DNA from 2 places in the Bacillus sp. FSL K6-6540 genome. Region 1 is predicted to be linked to the other one. Evidence: a T-box and tRNA genes for the amino acid it is inferred to sense, from the RefSeq annotation. Region 1 holds a T-box; the other holds one or more tRNA genes.
The links. The T-box of region 1 lies ahead of tyrS (tyrosine--tRNA ligase). A T-box ahead of a tRNA ligase gene usually reads a tRNA of that ligase, here a tRNA-Tyr.
Positions count from the first base shown of each region.

Region 2: it encodes a tRNA-Tyr, which carries the amino acid that the T-box ahead of tyrS (tyrosine--tRNA ligase) is inferred to sense. The anticodon was not compared.

Region 1 is NZ_JBBOXH010000002.1:602,146-611,483, reverse strand. It holds gene dltB (D-alanyl-lipoteichoic acid biosynthesis protein DltB) at 1-810, opposite strand, end outside; gene dltA (D-alanine--poly(phosphoribitol) ligase subunit DltA) at 807-2,318, opposite strand; gene MHH82_RS35495 (teichoic acid D-Ala incorporation-associated protein DltX) at 2,336-2,485, opposite strand; gene MHH82_RS35490 (hypothetical protein) at 2,635-2,769, shown strand; gene MHH82_RS35485 (1,4-dihydroxy-2-naphthoate polyprenyltransferase) at 2,932-3,867, shown strand; gene ywaC (GTP pyrophosphokinase YwaC) at 4,009-4,641, shown strand; gene ywaD (aminopeptidase YwaD) at 4,671-6,038, opposite strand; gene tyrS (tyrosine--tRNA ligase) at 6,194-7,435, opposite strand; T-box leader at 7,477-7,691, opposite strand; gene ywaE (tyrZ transcriptional regulator YwaE) at 7,686-8,201, opposite strand; gene MHH82_RS35460 (YwaF family protein) at 8,351-9,064, shown strand; gene MHH82_RS35455 (glycosyltransferase family 8 protein) at 9,174-9,338, shown strand, end outside.
Region 2 is NZ_JBBOXH010000001.1:6,243,092-6,252,429, forward strand. It holds gene zwf (glucose-6-phosphate dehydrogenase) at 1-391, opposite strand, end outside; gene MHH82_RS28065 (YwmB family TATA-box binding protein) at 529-1,359, opposite strand; gene MHH82_RS28070 (response regulator) at 1,656-2,306, opposite strand; gene MHH82_RS28075 (sensor histidine kinase) at 2,284-3,357, opposite strand; gene liaF (cell wall-active antibiotics response protein LiaF) at 3,400-4,044, opposite strand; gene MHH82_RS28085 (PspA/IM30 family protein) at 4,214-4,900, opposite strand; gene MHH82_RS28090 (PspC domain-containing protein) at 4,902-5,390, opposite strand; gene MHH82_RS28095 (PspA/IM30 family protein) at 5,393-6,070, opposite strand; gene MHH82_RS28100 (hypothetical protein) at 6,145-6,444, opposite strand; tRNA gene MHH82_RS28105 (tRNA-Leu) at 6,798-6,877, opposite strand; tRNA gene MHH82_RS28110 (tRNA-Arg) at 6,886-6,962, opposite strand; tRNA gene MHH82_RS28115 (tRNA-Cys) at 6,975-7,048, opposite strand; tRNA gene MHH82_RS28120 (tRNA-Gly) at 7,060-7,134, opposite strand; tRNA gene MHH82_RS28125 (tRNA-Gln) at 7,149-7,223, opposite strand; tRNA gene MHH82_RS28130 (tRNA-His) at 7,240-7,315, opposite strand; tRNA gene MHH82_RS28135 (tRNA-Trp) at 7,342-7,415, opposite strand; tRNA gene MHH82_RS28140 (tRNA-Tyr) at 7,422-7,506, opposite strand; tRNA gene MHH82_RS28145 (tRNA-Thr) at 7,511-7,586, opposite strand; tRNA gene MHH82_RS28150 (tRNA-Phe) at 7,609-7,684, opposite strand; tRNA gene MHH82_RS28155 (tRNA-Asp) at 7,765-7,841, opposite strand; tRNA gene MHH82_RS28160 (tRNA-Met) at 7,872-7,948, opposite strand; tRNA gene MHH82_RS28165 (tRNA-Val) at 7,983-8,058, opposite strand; tRNA gene MHH82_RS28170 (tRNA-Glu) at 8,122-8,196, opposite strand; tRNA gene MHH82_RS28175 (tRNA-Ser) at 8,213-8,304, opposite strand; tRNA gene MHH82_RS28180 (tRNA-Asn) at 8,310-8,385, opposite strand; rRNA gene MHH82_RS28185 (23S ribosomal RNA) at 8,543-9,338, opposite strand, start outside.

The DNA.
Region 1 (9,338 bases):
ACTGATAAACGGTTTATTAAAGTTTTCTGGTGATTTAATGCCCATAATGTAGCTGACCCCGACGGCAAACATCGTGTAGCCGGCGAAATCAAAGAATAAATACATGCTGTAGCCGTACATGTACAGCAGGTTCCCAAGAATCTTATTGTGCGTGATTGCGGGAAGATTCATGATGAAGTACGTATTGATCGCGTAGCCGATAATAAATTTATACAGGAAACCGATAAAGATTTTATGGATTCCCGTATACAGCAGGTCGGCGTATTCTTCTTTCGTCCAAGCCTTCTGTTCATCCTTGACGAACCGGCGGTATCTGTCGATCGGGCCGGAGGAAATCGTCGGGAAAAACAGGATGAAATACAGCAGGCGGTGCAATGGCAGCTGTTCTTTCAGCAGTCCGTCTCTTGCTTCCATAATCAGCTGAACGCCTTTAAAGGTTAAATATGAAATCCCTAAAAAGCTGATCAGGTTATGCGGCGCATGATGCGGCTGCGGGTGCGACAGAAACGGCCATATTTTTGACAGAAATAAAGGCAGAATCGACGCGATAACAGCCCCGCAAAAGACAAAGCCGCTGTTCGCTTTCTGCCGGTATGCCAGATAGCCGCTGATCAGGAGCACCTGCCATATTGTAAACAGGCACAGCGCGATGACCCCGTGTAAGTCGTGCGAAAAAATTAAAGCCAATATAATGATAGATATGAACATGTTGTATGCTTGAAATCTTTTTCCGTTTAAGCCGAGAATGATCGTCGGCAGAAGAAGAATGCCAAGCAGTATAAAGAATAAAAACGAGCTGTAAGGCGTCATACAAGAACCTCTTCGCCAATGCGTTTTCGGTCAATTTTGCCGTTAGCCGTCATTTGAATGTGATCCTGATAGATAAATTTTCTCGGGATCATATATGCCGGAAGGGAAGCGGCAAGCTCTTTTTTAATAGCGCTTGTCAGCTGGAATTCCTTCTCGAACTCATGCTCCTCAGGCACAATAGCAGCGATCAAGTACTCAACTGTTCCGTTTGGCTGATAAGGAATCACGACAGCAGAGCGAACGTACTGTGACTGTCTGACATGGAACTCGATTTCCTCCAGCTCCATTCGATAGCCGTGAAGTTTAATCTGAAAATCCAAACGTCCTTGGCAGAAAATCTGACCGTCTTGAATAAAGCCGGCATCGCCAGTTCGGTATGCCCACTGGCCTTCATGAGAGAAAAACGCTTTTTCCGTCAGCTCTGGCTCACCAAGGTAGCCTCGGCTTACACTCGGCCCTGCAATGACGATTTCTCCTTTTTCTCCATCAGGAAGCGGTTGTCCCTCTTCATCCATAATGAAAATGTTCATATCTGGTTTGGCGAAGCCCACTGGAAGCGATTCGCTGCGGCTGATGACGTCAGCCGTAATTTCAACCGATGTGACAGCCACTGTCGCTTCAGTCGGGCCGTACGTATTAAAAATCTTTGCTTTCGGAAAACGCTCAAGCAGCGCTTTTGCCACAGAAACCGGAAGAACCTCTCCGCAAAACATAAATGTGTCCGCATGAGGCAGCAGATCCTGTGAAAAACCCGGATCCATCAGGCACATTTGCACAAAGGAAGGTGTTGATGTCCACACATTCAGTCCGGACTTCTTCAGCTCTTCAAATAAGACTTTCGGCTTGTTCACAGCATCCTTTGTCACGCAATGTAAAGTCCCGCCTGATTGAAGGCACGGATATAGGTCCATGACAGACAAATCAAATGAGAACGGCGCTTGGTTTAAAAATATTTTTCCTCCGCTGACTGGAAAGTCTGCACAAATCCAGTCTGTGAAGCTTTGAAGATTCGCAGCGGAAATCTGCACGCCTTTCGGATTTCCTGTGCTTCCGGAAGTGTAAATGATATAAAACGTTTCGTGTTCTTTGACCCATTGATCTTGGCTGACAGAGCCGCCTTCGTTTTCCAGCAGTTCTTCCGCAGAAACTGTCTGAATCTGCTGGCCGACTGCATCAATTGAGAGTCCTGCTGCATGGATCAGCAATTCTGCTCCAGAGCTTTCGATAATTTTCGCAATCCGTTCGGACGGAATAGAAAGGTCAACCGGAATATAAGGATGTCCCGCTTTGACACTTCCCAAGAAGGAAACGATCATGTGCGGCTCCATGTGGCCGTACACAAGGATAGGAGATTTCTTTTCCCCAGAAATGCGTTTTTGGATCGCGGCAGCCGCGCGGTCAGACTGCTCCCATAATTCCTGATACGTGAGCGACTGGCCTTGAGAGCGGAAGGCATCGGTTTGCGGATAAGTTTCCGCATGTGTTTGAATAGCATGTAAAAGTTTCATAGTTATTCTCTCTCCAATTAGAAATCGTTATAAATATATGAACCGGTATTCGCGGTGTGAAAACCATACATAAAAAACAAAACAAGCAGTATCATCAAATAAAAGCCTGTATGACATGTCCACTTGACAGCGGGTTTTTCATACAGCTGTTTCATTAATTGCAGCATATCAAAAATTCCCTTCCCGTTTTTTCGACAATCACATGATTATTTGACGATCAGATGCTCAAAAAGTTTCATTTTTTCCCTAATCTCCCTCAAATTAATATATCGGCGTATGTTTTTGAAAATGAATCTTTATACCTGCAAGGGCAAGAATGGAATGTTTCGAGCTGATTCATAATAAAGGAAAAGATAGCTGGAGTCAAAAGATCTTTTTAACTTTTAAAAAGTGTAATGTACTTAAAAAAATTTTTCTGTACCTGTTCGTTCAAGTGAAAGCAGAAACCTAATGAAATCAGGGCGAGAAGCGTATAATAAGAAAGAAAACGCCTTCTTGCGGTATCTTGTGAAATAAGGGAGAAGTCATTATGATAGATAAGGAAGCAAAAGGAGTTTTTTATTAAGCTGCCGGCTGAAAAAAAGTAAGCCTTTTAATAGAAAGGAAGAGGAAGATGAACCAAACAAATAAGGGTGAGGGTCAGACAGCGCCGCAAAAAGAAAGCATGGGGCAGATCCTTTGGCAGTTAACCCGTCCTCATACGTTAACCGCATCGTTTGTGCCTGTGCTGCTCGGAACCGTTTTGGCGATGTTTTATGTGAAGGTTGATCTGCTGCTGTTTTTGGCTATGCTGTTTTCTTGCCTATGGATCCAGATCGCGACGAACTTATTTAATGAATACTATGATTTTAAACGCGGATTAGATACAGCAGAATCAGTCGGAATCGGAGGGGCAATTGTACGCCACGGAATGAAGCCTAAAACGATTTTGCAATTAGCTCTGGCCTCATACGGGATTGCCATTTTGCTCGGTGTCTATATTTGTGCGAGCAGCAGCTGGTGGCTTGCGCTGATCGGCCTTGTCGGCATGGCGATCGGCTACCTGTATACAGGCGGGCCGCTCCCGATTGCGTACACGCCGTTCGGTGAATTATTCTCAGGCATTTGCATGGGTTCGGTGTTTGTGCTGATTTCGTTTTTCATTCAGACAGATAAGATCAATATGCAGAGCATTTTGATTTCCATCCCGATTGCGATTCTTGTCGGCGCGATTAACCTGTCGAACAACATTCGTGATATTGAAGAGGACAAAAAAGGCGGACGCAAAACATTGGCGATTTTGATGGGGCATAAGGGAGCTGTTACTCTGTTAGCTGCGTCGTTTGCCGTCGCTTATATCTGGGTTGTCGGCTTGGTTATTACCGGTGCCGCAAGCCCATGGCTGTTTGTCGTCTTTTTGAGCGTGCCTAAGCCGGTTCAGGCAGTGAAGGGCTTCGTCCAGAACGAAATGCCGATGAATATGATTGTCGCAATGAAATCAACAGCCCAAACAAATACATTTTTCGGATTCCTGCTCTCGATCGGATTATTGATCAGCTATTTCCGATAATAAAAAAGACCGCTCGTTTCATGCGGTCTTTTTTTGTTACAATCGACCGCATTTTGTAAAAAAATTCATAGAACCTTGCAGCAGACAGGGACGTCTAGTACATGGACAGCGGATAAAGTTCCGTTAAAGGAGATGACGAACATGGATTTATCTGTAACACATATGGACGATTTAAAAACAGTAATGGAAGATTGGAAAAATGAGTTATTAGTTTATAAATTTGCGCTAGATGCGCTCGATACAAAGTTCTCAATTATCAGCCAGGAATATAACCTCATTCACGGACACAACCCGATTGAACATACAAAATCCCGTGTAAAAAGCTTTGAAAGCATCGTGAATAAGTTAATGAGAAAGGGCTGTGAGATTACGACGAAGGAAATGAAGGAGCATATTCACGACATTGCCGGCGTGCGCATCATCTGTTCCTTTATTTCTGACATTTATAATGTCGTGAATGTGTTGAAGCAGCATGAAGATTTGAGAATCGTAAAGGTAAAAGATTATATCCAGACACCCAAACCGAATGGCTATCGAAGCCTGCATTTAATCATTGAGATGCCTGTGAATTTAACGAACCGTGTGGAATACGTCAAAGCAGAAATTCAAATCCGGACAATCGCGATGGATTTCTGGGCGAGCCTTGAACATAAAATTTACTATAAATTGAACAATGACGTTCCTAAGCAATTAACAGATGAGCTGAAGGAAGCCGCGGAGATTGCCCATTACCTAGATGAGAAAATGCTGGGGATTAAGAAAGAAGTGGATTAAAAAAGACGGCACCCAAGTGCCGTCTTTTTTTATTTGATATCTTCAAAAATGTCAGTTGCTTTGGCCTTCATTTGTTTCTTAATGGTTTTCGGTTTCTTCTCTTTTTTCACAGCCTCATAGACAGCGGCTGTCACAAGATCGCCTGCTTGCTGGAGGCGTTCTTTGCTGATATGTTCAATCGAGTCTTCAGGGGTATGATACCACGGCTCAACTTCTTCTGTTTCCGGGTCTCCCCAAATAAAGTTGGCGGAATCAATGCCGGCTTCGTGGAATGGCACATGATCAGATGATCCTCCCTGTGTCAGAGACAGGCTGTCAAACCCAATTTTTTCAGCAGCCGTATGGCTGGATTCCCAAACATAGTTAGATTGGCCGTCCAATGTGTTGACATACAACTCAGACGCTTTTTCCCAGCTTGTGCCTACCATATCTAAGTTGAAGTTCACTTCGCTTCGTTTCAGCTCTTTTTCCGATAGATGATCTACATAGTGAGAGGAGCCGAGCAGGCCGAGCTCTTCGGCGCCGAAAGCGATAAAGCGGATTTCTTTATCAGATGGAACGCTTTTTAAGACACGCGCCATCTCCAGCATAACAGAGGTTCCTGAGCCGTTGTCATTTGCTCCGGGTGAAAAAGGAACACTGTCGTAATGGGCCGTCACGTACACAATGTCTGGATGTTTGATGTTCTTTGGTTTTTTAATTCCGATGATGTTCTGAGAGGTTTGGTTTGTGAATGCTTTTAGTTTTAAGGTGGCTTCTTTTTGCTGGGTAAGTGCTTCGCCGTCTTCTTTCTTAATGCCGACGACCGGAATGCCGACTTTATTTCCCGACAGGTTTGGCGTCATAGGCACGAGGCTTTCTTTGTTGTTATAAATGATGACAGCTTTCGCTCCGGCGGCTTCGGCATTTTTGGCTTTCTCGTAATAAGTCAGGTCTCCTCTGGAAATCAAGGCGATTTTGCCCTTGGCGTCAGCGGTAAAGTCCTTTTGATAGCCCAATCCCGCATTGTAAAGCGGGGCCGTCAGCTCTTGTTCCTCAGTCGGAGCTGAGCCCGACGCCGCTTGGAGAAGAATATCGCGTCCTGCTGAAGACAGTGTACCCTCAAGCCGGTCAGGAATGTTGAATCGTTGAACCTTCACATCAAGCTTTAATTTTCTCAAGGATGAGGCGATCAATAGGGCACTCTTTTTTTCAGCTGCAGTTCCGGCTATTCTGGGGCCGATTGCTTCACTTAGCTGAGAAATGGTAGAGTACGCATGCTTTGCTTTGAATGGAAGCTCGCGCTCGCTATTTGATATTTGTAAAGCGTGCGCGGCAGGGGTGACACTCTGTGCCGGCAAGAGCAGTGTGCCGGCAGTTAAAACAGCCATCGTCATGACAGTCAAAAGCTTTTTCATCAAAAATAAACCTCCCCTAAATGTATGGTTGGAGAATATTTCGGGATGCTAAAGGAGTTTCCTGCAAGATGGAGAGCGTTTTTGAAAAGACAGTGCTTTATACCTGCAAAAAAACGCTTATGAATGAAGGGTCATAAGCGTTTCGGAATATCAGATTATTGGAGCTTTAAAAACTTGCGTTTGCCGACTTGGATGATCATATTCTCTCTTATCTCTGCTTTGGCGTGAACATCTGTTACTTTCTCTCCGTCGATGCGTACACCTCCGTTTTGAATCATGCGGCGCGCCTCGCTCTTCGAAGAGAGGAGCTTTAGCTTGACGAGCAGATCAATCATCGCTATCGTTTTTTCGCCTTTCCAGTTTACGGCCGGTATATCTTCCGGCAGGCTGTTTTCCTGAAAGACTGTTTTAAACGAGTGTTCGGCAGCTTCTGCTGCTTTCTCTCCGTGATACATTCGGACGATTGTTTTGGCTAAAAGCATTTTGGCATCACGCGGATGAACGGCGCCGGTTTCTAAGTCTTTCACGAGCTGTTTTTTCTCTTCAAGCTCTAAGTCTGTAGCCAAATGGATGTATTTTTTCATCAGGCTGTCGGGCAGTGACATCGTTTTTCCGTACATGTCGTTTGGATGTTCGTTAATGCCAATGTAGTTGTGTTTCGACTTCGACATTTTCTCGACGCCATCCAAGCCTTCCAAGAGCGGCATCAGGATGACGACTTGTTTTTCTTTGTTGTATCGTTCTTGGAAATGCCGTCCCATGAGGACATTGAAATGCTGATCCGTTCCGCCTAATTCAATATCACTTTCGAGAACGACAGAATCATATCCCTGCATCAATGGGTAAAAGAATTCATGCAGTGAGATTGGTTTTTGCATGGCGATGCGTTCTTCAAAGTCGTCGCGCTCCATCAGGCGGGCTACCGTTATTTTCCCTGCTAATTCAATGACATCTTCCAGATTCAATGTTTTCAGCCATTTTGAGTTATAGTGAAGCTCGACTTTTTCTGGATCAAGCACTTTTCCGAATTGCTCAAAGTAGGTTTTGGCATTGTGCTGAACTTCTTCATCAGTCAGTTGCTTTCTGGCTGCCGATTTTCCGGTCGGATCACCAATTTTTCCTGTGAAATCCCCAATTAACAGCTGGACAATGTGGCCGTTTTCTTGAAATTGGCGAAGCTTATTTAACACAACCGTATGGCCCAAATGTACATCCGGTGCAGACGGATCTAATCCGAGCTTAATTTTAAGCGGCGTGCCCGTGGAAATTGATTTCACGAGCTTTGCCTTTAATTCCTCCGGCGGTATGACTTCGTGGGCGCCTGTCATGTATAGCTGAAGCTGTCTTTCTACCTCTTTTTGCTGTGACGCTGTGAGCTGCTCAAATGTTCTCATCATTTTTCCTCCTTTTTTACAAACACAAAAAAGAGCCCATCCCAATAAGGGACGTGGCTCAATGCACGCGGTACCACCCTGGTTGAAGACATTGTCTTCCGCTCATTCGAATAACGGTTTCCCGTTCTTTGCTACTTTTAAGGTTCACAAAGAAAGCTCGGGGAGGTAATTCACGTTTGCTGTGTGCCGGCTCGCACCTTCCGCCGGCTCTCTGAAACAGGGAGACAAACCGCTACTGGATTCCCGTCAAAGCTTATGTTGTATGAAGATTGTCAGCTACCTTTCTAAGCAGCCCTGTCAATATTTTCTGTTCGTCCTTCGTCATTCCCGCAATGAGCTCTGTTTCCCCTTTGTGAAACTCCGGGTAGAGTTCTTCGATCGCTTGTTTGCCGGAATCGGTGATAGAGACAAACACGAGTCGCCGATCTCTTGTGTCGATGCTTTTACGGCAAAAATTCTTTTTTTCGAGCGTTTTGATCACGTTGCTTGCTGTAGCTGTAGATATCCCTGACAGCTCAGCGATTTTTCTCGTTTCGAGCGCTCCCCATACCCATAGATCATAAAGAATGGAGAAAGCGGTCCAAGAAAGGTTATAGGAAGAAAGAACCTCAGTCTCCATTTTGACACGGAGCCTTTGTGCAGACCGATACAGATTCGTAGCGATCGAAATGGCTTCTAGGTTGAGTGACTCGACGGGCATTTGTTTGAGCTTAGAAAGTGTATCGTGTTCTTCCTTCCGAAGCTGCTGATGTTGATGTGAACGTTCCATTTTTTAGGCCTGCCTTAAATTATCAGAATCATTAGCTATGAAACGAATTGTAACAGACTCTGATGTGAACTTCAAGCCCATATATCGGTGAATAAAAAAAGCCCAAACAACGCCAAAATAAACAAAAACCCGCAAACGGGGGTGCAGTTTTGCAAAAATATGTTCAATCCGTCTATAAGCATGATCCGTTTCATCTGTTTTCGACAGAGCATGTAGTGACGTTAGCGATTATCGCCCTTTTGGCCATTCTGTTGTTTTTGTTCCAAGAGGGGGTCAAGCAGCCGAGGGCCAGCCGGTTTTTACGTTCTCTGTTTGTGTTTCTTTTGCTTGGTTCGCAAATCGGCTATCAAATATGGATGGTCGCCACGGGCAGGTGGTCGGTGCGCACTTCATTGCCTCTCCAGCTTAGTGACCTGTCGGTGTATTTGTCAGCTATTATGTTAGTGACAAAAAGCAGAAAGCTGTTTGTGTTTTTGTTTTTTGTCGGCATCGGCAGTTCGATTCAGGCTCTTGCCACTCCTGACCTCGGAATGTTTTCATTTCCGCATATCCGATATATCCTCTTTTTTATTTCTCACGGGTCTGTGTTTTTATCCTGTCTGCTGATGGCTGTGATTGGCACCTACAGAATGGGCCAGCGCTCGTTATGGGTGACAGTCCTGCTTGTTAATGTGTACGGCGTCTGTATTTTTCTGATTGATCGCTGGCTTGGCGCGAATTATATGTATTTGACGAAAAAACCGGGCGGTTCCTCTCTCTTAGATGTTCTCGGGCCATGGCCGTGGTATATCGTCTCGGCTGAAGCCATCACAATCGCAAGCTTTTTCATTCTTTATTGGCTTTATCGCATCTTCAAAAAATGACACCTTTTTTGTTGTATCACACATTCTGTTTAAAAAAATGTCGGAGAACGTGTTTATTTTTTTGAAAAAGGGTATGTAACTTGTACAACAAAAAGGGAGATGAATACCATTGAGGAAAGATGAAATCATGCATATCGTATCATGCGCAGATGATAATTATGCTCGTCATTTAGGTGGGATGTTCGTTTCTTTATTGACTAACATGGATCAGGAGAGAGAGGTAAAATTATACGTCATTGATGGCGGAATTAAGCCTGATAACAAAAAAAGACTG
Region 2 (9,338 bases), on a different contig from region 1:
GCGCGAGATAGAACAAGCGGTTGCCCGGTATATTAAATTTCGTTTCCAATTGCTCCGTTTGTTCGCGGAGCTCACGGAAACCGTCAATATTGTTGATATCTAAAGATTTATATTCAAAATGCTGTGCAAATGCATTCCATTCACTATCCTGTTCCGAACTATATCGGCAGAATTCCTGAATCGAACGATACACGTCCTCCCGAAACTCCTCTTGGGTGCGCGGACGCCGCGCCACGCCGATTACAGCAAAATCCTCATCCAGTTTTCCTTCACGATAAAGACTGTAGATCGCCGGAAACAACTTACGTCTTGCCAAATCACCAGTCGCTCCAAAGATGAAAAATACAGCTCCCGGTGTCTTCATTGTATCTAGATTTTGATTTTCAGCCATGGCTCCTCATTCTTTCTATGAATTATAGTGTATTTTTATGCATCGGCACTTAACTCGATGTGATGACATTTTAGCATATTCATTTCAAGTATGCTATCTCATTCCGTATTTTTTCATCGGAGTTTCAGATATTATTTTCAATATTCTATTGTAATGACGGGAAATCCGATCGTTATTCTACTTCTTTTCTTCACCGAATCTTCATGCACCGCGATCTGCATATGAATCGGCGTGTCGCCGCTCTTCACAAAAGTCCCCAGCGAAGGCGCCTCATAGGATCGGCTGATCGTTGTAACATCCGCATAATCCTCAACGGAACGAAGCGGAAGCTTTCGGGCTATAGCCTTTTCTACTTGGGCCATCGTTCCATCCACGCCGCCTGACTTCGTTGCATATCCTTGAATGGACGCATTCCACGTATTCGGTATGCCTGCTTGCTCCATCCGTTCTTGAACATGCTCCTGAAGGCTCACCATTTCCCGGGCATGCGCTGCCGCCTCTCCGACAAGCATGACTCTGACATAACTATGGCCTTGCTTCGTGAGGGCCCAATCCAAATTCACGGAGACGCCCGATCGATCGCCTTCCGCTTGGAAAACGTCATTTCCTTGAAGCTCGTTTGAGGTAATGCCGGAAAGCCCTATTGCGCGAGCCAATTCTTCGGCTGCTGTCTTAGCTTGATCCTTAGAAATCGAATTTATCATTTCGCCTTGAATTTTTACCGTGAGGAGCGCGGAAGGATCCATATGTTCCTGTCCAAGGGCTGTAAGAAGCTCCATATTGCTTTCGGCTGTAGTCCCTGCTTCTGATGCTCCATTCGCCGTTCCCTTCCAAGCTGACGCCTCTGCCGTTTGCGGAACCGATTCCTCCCCATTGCGTTCCGTTGTTCCCGCAAAACCCGCCATCATCCCTGCTGCCCCGCACAGCAACAACATCATCACAATCAGCTGTAAACGTATCTTCCGCATCGTCAGCCACGCCTCCTCGTACGAATCTATCAATCTAGTAAAAGGATGGCCGCCTCACTGCAGATTTATACATCGCCATATAAAATGATCCTGCTATTACCGTTTTAAAAATCTCTCTTCCCCTTAAATAAATAAAAAAAGCCTCCCGATTGGGGAGTCTTTAAGCCTGCCTATCATTGTTTACATGGATATGTTGATACCCGACGCGTCGCATCACGGATCTGTTTAGAACCGCGCTCAGCATCTCAAAACTGTTTATTTCACGTTCATAAGCATAAAAAAAGAGCCGGCACTCCTTACTCAGCCAGCCCATTTTTATAAGCGTAGATGGCAGCTTGGGTCCGATCCTCTACCCCCAGCTTGCCCAAAATATTAGTCACGTGAAACTTCACGGTTTTGATGCCTATAATCAAATCATCGGCAATGTCCTGATTGGATTTGCCCTGTGCCAGCAATCGCAGCACTTCCATCTCCCGGTCCGTCAGGTCATTATGCGCGGGCGCTTCATTTTGCGGATGGCGGAAACGATTCATCATCTTCGAAGCGACCTGGGACTCCAGAACCGACTGGCCCCGTGCGGCGGCACGTATAGCATCGGCGACCTCGGAAGCCCGGGAGGTCTTCAGCAGATAACTGAATGCGCCTGCTTCAATGACCGGATACATCTTCTCATCGTCCAGATAGCTGGTCAGTACGATCACCTTAAGATTCGGAAATTGCTTCATCAGCTCCCGCGTGGTCTCAATGCCGTCCATCCCATCCATGACCAGATCCATCAGCACCACGTCAGGATGATATTCCTGCGCCAGGCGTATGCCTTCCTCGCCGCTGCCCGCTTCGCCTACCACCTCAATGCCGTCTTCTGTGCCAAGCACGGCAGCCAAGCCGATCCGCACCATCTCATGATCATCCACCAGCAGTACCTTAATCGGTGCTTCCATCTCCATCCCCCCGTTTGCGTTCTTCGTTTATGAGCGGCACGATAATCTCAATCCGCGTCCCTTTACCCGGGGCCGTGATGAATTGTAACGAGCCGCCGATTTCCGTCACCCGTTCCTGCATGGTCGAAAGACCGTAGGAAGTCTGTTTCTTGTCGTCCAGTTCGAACCCGACCCCGTCATCTCGCAGCATTACCCGAACGGTGTTCTGCCTGCGATGAATCCGGATGTCCATTTTTTCCGCCTTCGAGTGCCGAAGCGTATTCGACATGGCCTCCTGAATAATGCGGAACAGATGATTTTCAATCCCTTTAAGCAAATGTATGTCATCGTCCATCTCAAACGTAATTTCCATAGGCACTTTGATCCGCAATTCCGTGATCAAATCCCGCAGCCCCTGTTCCAGTGCTTTTCCTTCGAGATATACCGGCCGCAGATGAAGGAGTAGCGCCCTCATCTCGGACTGTGCCACAGCCGACATTTCCTCAATCAGAGCCACCTGGCGCTGCGCTTTGTCAAAATCCTTATCCAGCGTCCTGCCCACAGCTGTTGCCGTCATCGAGATGGCAAACAGCTGCTGAGAAACCGCATCATGGAGCTCGCGCGCCAGACGCTGTCTCTCTTCCACGATCGCCGTAACCCTGGCCTGCTCGGCTAGCTGGGCATTGTTCGTGGATAACCGCTGCAGGGAAGACACCTGATCCTCCCAGCGCTTGCTGATCTTCACCAGCTGTTCTCCAAGCCGGCCCACTTCGTCTTCGCCGATGTCCGGCATGACGTCCGTCAGACTCCCTTTTTCCCAGTTCACGAGTGTTTCCCTAACGAGATCGACCCGCCGTTTTACCCGGTATCCCTGGAAGAAGCCATAAATCGCTCCCAGCCCGATCGGCAGCAATACCAGGGTTATGCCTGCCTCGATCCGGTTCTTCCACGTCTCAAACGGTTGAAGATAACCATATGTATATAATAAATAAAGGACAACGAGCATGACAACCAATCCCAGAAGGGTCCCCTCACGCATACTTCGGGTAATGATATTTGCTTTCTTTTCCGTTTCCACGGGGCAACCCTCCTGAATGGTTTACACAAAACAATACGTTTATTATGTCATTCTTATATTCAAATCTCCGCCTAAATAAGAAACGATAAATTTCACTTTATATTCGCTGGTCTCATAATTGGGCGATTGATATTTCACTCGGTTCAATATGCCGGTTTCCTTCCGGTCGTCCATATGAATCGATCCGAACAAGATGAATGCTTCGATCTCCACCCCGTAATAGTCCGGGATCATCAGATCGATATCACCGAGCATTCCGTGGAACATGAGCACCGTTTGGCGTTCCTCGGGAAGCGCCAGGGACAGATCCACATCCGCTTCCCCGAGCACATGCCACACGCTCAAGCTGCGCATCACCCAGGGTGCACGGTCCCAGTCAAAGTTGGACATAAAGTTCTGCTTCTGAATATATCTGGTCGTGGTATGGGCCCGTTTGGACTTGCCGTAGAAAATACCCAGCGATATCAAACTGACGCCAATAATCAACATAAGATGCTCGAGCAGCAGCAGCACGGCTCCGACGCCGAGCAGAATGTACCCCTTCTTCACATGGCCTTGCCTGATCTGAAGGACGCCCGCGAAGATGAGCAATAGGGCGACAATGGTGAAGAAACCAAACCATCGGCCGAAAAGCATAATAAAACCCAAGCTGATTAAACCTACTGCTATCCAGCGGTTTCTGTCCATGTCGCACCTCCTTGATGACCAAGATATAAGCTCGGAAAAGCCATATCAGTGAGATGTTCCCCACTGTATGGCTTTGCCTGTACTATACGACAATCTCATTCGTATAGCATATCATATGAACACGGTATTCGAATACGCTTTGTTCTTATTTTGCTGACTTGCTGAGGAATTACTCGGATTTCGAGGATTTCCCCATTTTGTTTTTCAACGCTTGCAGCTGCTCATCCACCTTCAGTTGCTTCTCAGCATCCACTGGACTTGTGTATGCTGCGTTGTTAGGGCGGTATGGTGCGCGAAGCACATCAGCTTCAGCTTCCATTTGCATGATTTTTTCTTCCATGCGGTGGAAGCCCATCGAAGCACTGCCGCTTTCAATGGTATGCAGGCTGCTCACTTGAGACATTTGCTTCTTCGCTTTCGCCATTTGAGCGCGAGCTACAAGCTCATTGCGCTTGTTGCGCATTTTGTAGAACTCGTCTTTCATTTCATGCAGCTGAGCAACAAGCTCTTTCGCTTGAGCCTCGGATTGCAGGTGCAGTTCCACGTACTCGGTTTCTTTTTGATCGAAATAGATCTTTTCTTCAAGCAGCTTGCGAGCCACTTCTTCTTGACCGTTTTTCAGAGCCAATTCCGCCTGAGCTTCACGTTGTGCCGCCATCTTCACAGCCTCATCGACGCGCTGCTTCATGCGACGCTCATTTGCCATTTGCTTCGCGACCGTTACCTCTGCTTCATGAATTTCTGCCTCCATGTCGCGCAGGTACTGGTTCAGCATTACGATCGGATCCTCCACTTTATCCAGCAGCTCGTTCACCGATGCTTTCGTCATATCCTTAATTCTTTTAAATACTCCCATGTTATTTATCTCCCTTCTCATAGTTCGAAAGTTTTTTCTTCAATTCTTCGATTTCTTTTTGCATGGCTTTTCTTTCAATATCCTTCATCATCGCATCCAGATCGGAATCGGTGGACGCGTTCGTTCTTGTGCCGTTGGGACGGTCATATTTGGGACCAAAGCTTCCATGCTCATTAGGGTTAGGATAGCCTTGATGACGTCCATAAGCATCATTGTAGCTGTTGTAGCCTGGCCCCGGGCCCGGATGGTCGTTGTAACGGTATCCGCCGCCATGTCTTCCTTGCGGTCCGTACGGATCGTGATAATACGGCTCTTTAGGAACGACGAGGGTTGCAATCAGATAGATCAACAGCGTTGTACCGCCTGTGAAAAAGATACTGACTACAAATATGATTCTAAGTAGGGTAGATTCGACTCCGAAATGATCGGATATACCGCCGATCAACCCTGTGAACATCTTGTCTCGGGTGGAACGGTACAATCTTGTCATGGTTACTCCTTTCCGCTGTTATTCAGCTTTTGCTTCAAGCGGGCAAGTTCCTTTTCCAATACCGTGGAGACGGATTCTCCAGCCTGATCCATGTATTCCTGCCCCATGCGGCGTAAATCGCGAAGGCTTCTGGCTTCCAGTTCCCAGTCGCTGATACGGTCCTCGAGGCGATTGAACATCTTCGGTACATCATGCCCCCCGCCATAGGACCCCGTACGTTCATTCATTTTTTGCTGAAGACGAAGGGTTTCCACTCGGGCAACATAATACTGGCGTTTGCTGTAGACCGTCTGATATTCCATCCGCAGCTCACCGAGCTGCTCCTCGATTTCTTTCAACGACTCCAGGCTTGAGGATAACAGGCCTTGATACTGTTCAATCTTTTCCTCATAAATCAGCTTCTCCTGCAATGCCAGCTTGGCAAGATGCTCTTCGCCGGCCTTCAAGGCAAGCAGTGCCTGCTCTTCGCGTTTAAATCGCATGGTTTCCGCTTGATCCACCTGCTGTTTCAGCTGTCTGGAATGTACTTGGCATTGCTGCTGCAGCTTCTCGGCCTCAGCAATGTCCTGTCTGGTTGAATGTAGGAACTGGTCAATCAATCGAACCGGATCCTGGCTCTGCTCGAGCTTTTCATTCAATGTTGCTACGGTTATGTCTCTTATCCGCCGGAAAACACTCATATCGGCTTAGCCCTCCTCATCTATCATGATCTGATCTGTTGTTTATGCAGGTTATATAATGTAGTGGTTCCTTATCAATAACGGGGTCTTCCATTCTTCAATCGGGACACTCCGTAGATGATTAAGATGACACCAAGGATCGGACCGATCAGCCAAGACAGTTTACCCATCAACCAGATGATCCCGATACCGAGAATGATCCATCCCATCAAGGTATTGCCTCTTCGAATTCCGTAATATCCCAAAGCAACCATCAGTATCGGAATTAGAAGACTGAACAACCATCCAAGCAGAGGACCGAATACTCCCAGAAGAACCAAGATCCCTAAACCAATCAACAGGATACTCATTCCATTGCCTTTTGAATTCCTCATTTATACACCGCCTTTCTGTTGTTTGATCGTTGTTTCATTTGTTCAACCTTATGACTCTATTCTAGGTAATTTCGAGTTTGACTAAAACGGCCTGTGGACGGTTTTTGGACCTAGACCTAAGGCGGGGCTTCCTATAGACCTACGTCCAACCCCTGCACTGGTCTGCAGTTTTTGCGTTACATCCGTGAACGAACACACTCTTGTTACCGTATCACTTATTGAAGGAACATCGATCTACAGGAGAACGACTTCAGCAGCTGCGATTGGGAGTGGACTTGTCGTGTGGATGCATCGATGGAGAGACAACAAAAAAAGGAATGCAGACGTTGATCGTCTACATTCCTTTTGATTGATGCCGGTGAAGGGACTCGAACCCCCACGGTTTCCCTCACGATTTTGAGTCGCGCGCGTCTGCCAATTCCGCCACACCGGCTTACACAATGGCGTGCCCTAAGAGATTCGAACTCCTGACCTTTTGATTCGTAGTCAAACGCTCTATCCAGCTGAGCTAAGGGCACATATGTTTGTTATGGAGGCGCCACCCAGATTCGAACTGGGGATAAAGCTTTTGCAGAGCTGTGCCTTACCACTTGGCTATGGCGCCAGAAATAAAAATGGAGCGGACGACGGGAATCGAACCCGCGACCCTCGCCTTGGCAAGGCGATGCTCTACCGCTGAGCCACGTCCGCAAACATAAAATCAATGGCTGGGGATATAGGATTCGAACCTATGCATGACGGAGTCAAAGTCCGTTGCCTTACCGCTTGGCTAATCCCCAATATGATTTTGTAATATGGGGCGATCGAGGGGAATTGAACCCCCGAGTGCCGGAGCCACAATCCGGTGCGTTAACCACTTCGCCACGACCGCCATATTGTACTATAAATTGATTCGATTGGCAGGGGCAGCAGGAATTGAACCCACACTAACGGTTTTGGAGACCGCTGTTCTACCTTTAAACTATGCCCCTAAAAACTGGTGGAGGATGATGGATTCGAACCACCGAACTCGAAGAGAGCAGATTTACAGTCTGCCGTGTTTAGCCACTTCACTAATCCTCCAGAATGGTGCCGGCGAGAGGACTTGAACCCCCAACCTACTGATTACAAGTCAGTTGCTCTACCAATTGAGCTACACCGGCGTATAAAATTATAAAAGGTACATGGTGGCTCGGGACGGAATCGAACCGCCGACACGAGGATTTTCAGTCCTCTGCTCTACCGACTGAGCTACCGAGCCATAGAGCTCATTTCGGACTTTGACGAATCCCATATCGGATACGCATCTCATCCCAAAGTCATCTATGAAACTTGTAAAAATGGCGGAACTGACGGGATTCGAACCCGCGATCTCCTGCGTGACAGGCAGGCATGTTAGGCCTCTACACCACAGTTCCACGAGGCACTATCGCTATTGCGATATAAATTGGTTGCGGGGGCAGGATTTGAACCTACGACCTTCGGGTTATGAGCCCGACGAGCTACCGAACTGCTCCACCCCGCGTCATTAAAAGGGTTGCTGCAATGGTGAAAAATCATGGTGGAGGCTGAGGGGATCGAACCCCCGACCCTCTGCTTGTAAGGCAGATGCTCTCCCAGCTGAGCTAAGCCTCCGTAACAAAGCGACTTTTATCATACCAAAATCTGATATAAGAAGCAAGTGTTTTTTAAAGAAAGTGGTGACCCGTAGGGGATTCGAACCCCTGTTACCTCCGTGAAAGGGAGGTGTCTTAACCCCTTGACCAACGGGCCTTGCTTAAAATAATAGTGGCGGAGAGAGAGGGATTCGAACCCTCGAGACGCTTTTGGCGCCTACACGATTTCCAATCGTGCTCCTTCGGCCAACTCGGACACCTCTCCATAAATGGCTCCCCGAACAGGACTCGAACCTGTGACAACTCGATTAACAGTCGAGTGCTCTACCAACTGAGCTATCAGGGAACAATATTCAATTCAAGTGATTGATCACCTGAAAACTAGATACGAAACGAATTTGCAGCACATTAGACTCCGTAGCATTCACCCGATGTGGTATCGGGGTCCCCGAAAAGTATTCGGCATCTGCTTCAAAGCTTTGCTTCACTTTTTGGGGTGTTTTTTGGATAAGCCCTCGACCGATTAGTATTGGTCAGCTCCATGCATTGCTGCACTTCCACCTCCAACCTATCTACCTCGTCGTCTTCAAGGGGTCTTACTAATTGGGAAATCTCATCTTGAGGGGGGCTTCACGCTTAGATGCTTTCAGCGCTTATCCCGTCCGTACGTAGCTACCCAGCCATGCTCCTGGCGGAACAACTGGTGCACCAGCGGTACGTCCATCCCGGTCCTCTCGTACTAAGGACAGCTCCTCTCAAATTTCCTACGCCCACGACAGATAGGGACCGAACTGTCTCACGACGTTCTGAACCCAGCTCGCGTACCGCTTTAATGGGCGAACAGCCCAACCCTTGGGACCTACTTCAGCCCCAGGATGCGATGAGCCGACATCGAGGTGCCAAACCTCCCCGTCGATGTGGACTCTTGGGGGAGATAAGCCTGTTATCCCCAGGGTAGCTTTTATCCGTTGAGCGATGGCCCTTCCATGCGGTACCACCGGATCACTAAGCCCGACTTTCGTCCCTGCTCGACTTGTAGGTCTCGCAGTCAAGCTCCCTTATGCCTTTGCACTCTTCGAATGATTTCCAACCATTCTGAGGGAACCTTGGGGCGCCTCCGTTACTCTTTAGGAGGCGACCGCCCCAGTCAAACTGCCCGCCTGACACTGTCCCCGTACCGGATTACGGTACCAGGTTAGAACCTAGATACGATCAGGGTGGTATCCCAACGTCGCCTCCACACAAGCTGGCGCTCATGCTTCTTAGGCTCCCACCTATCCTGTACAGATCGTACCCAAA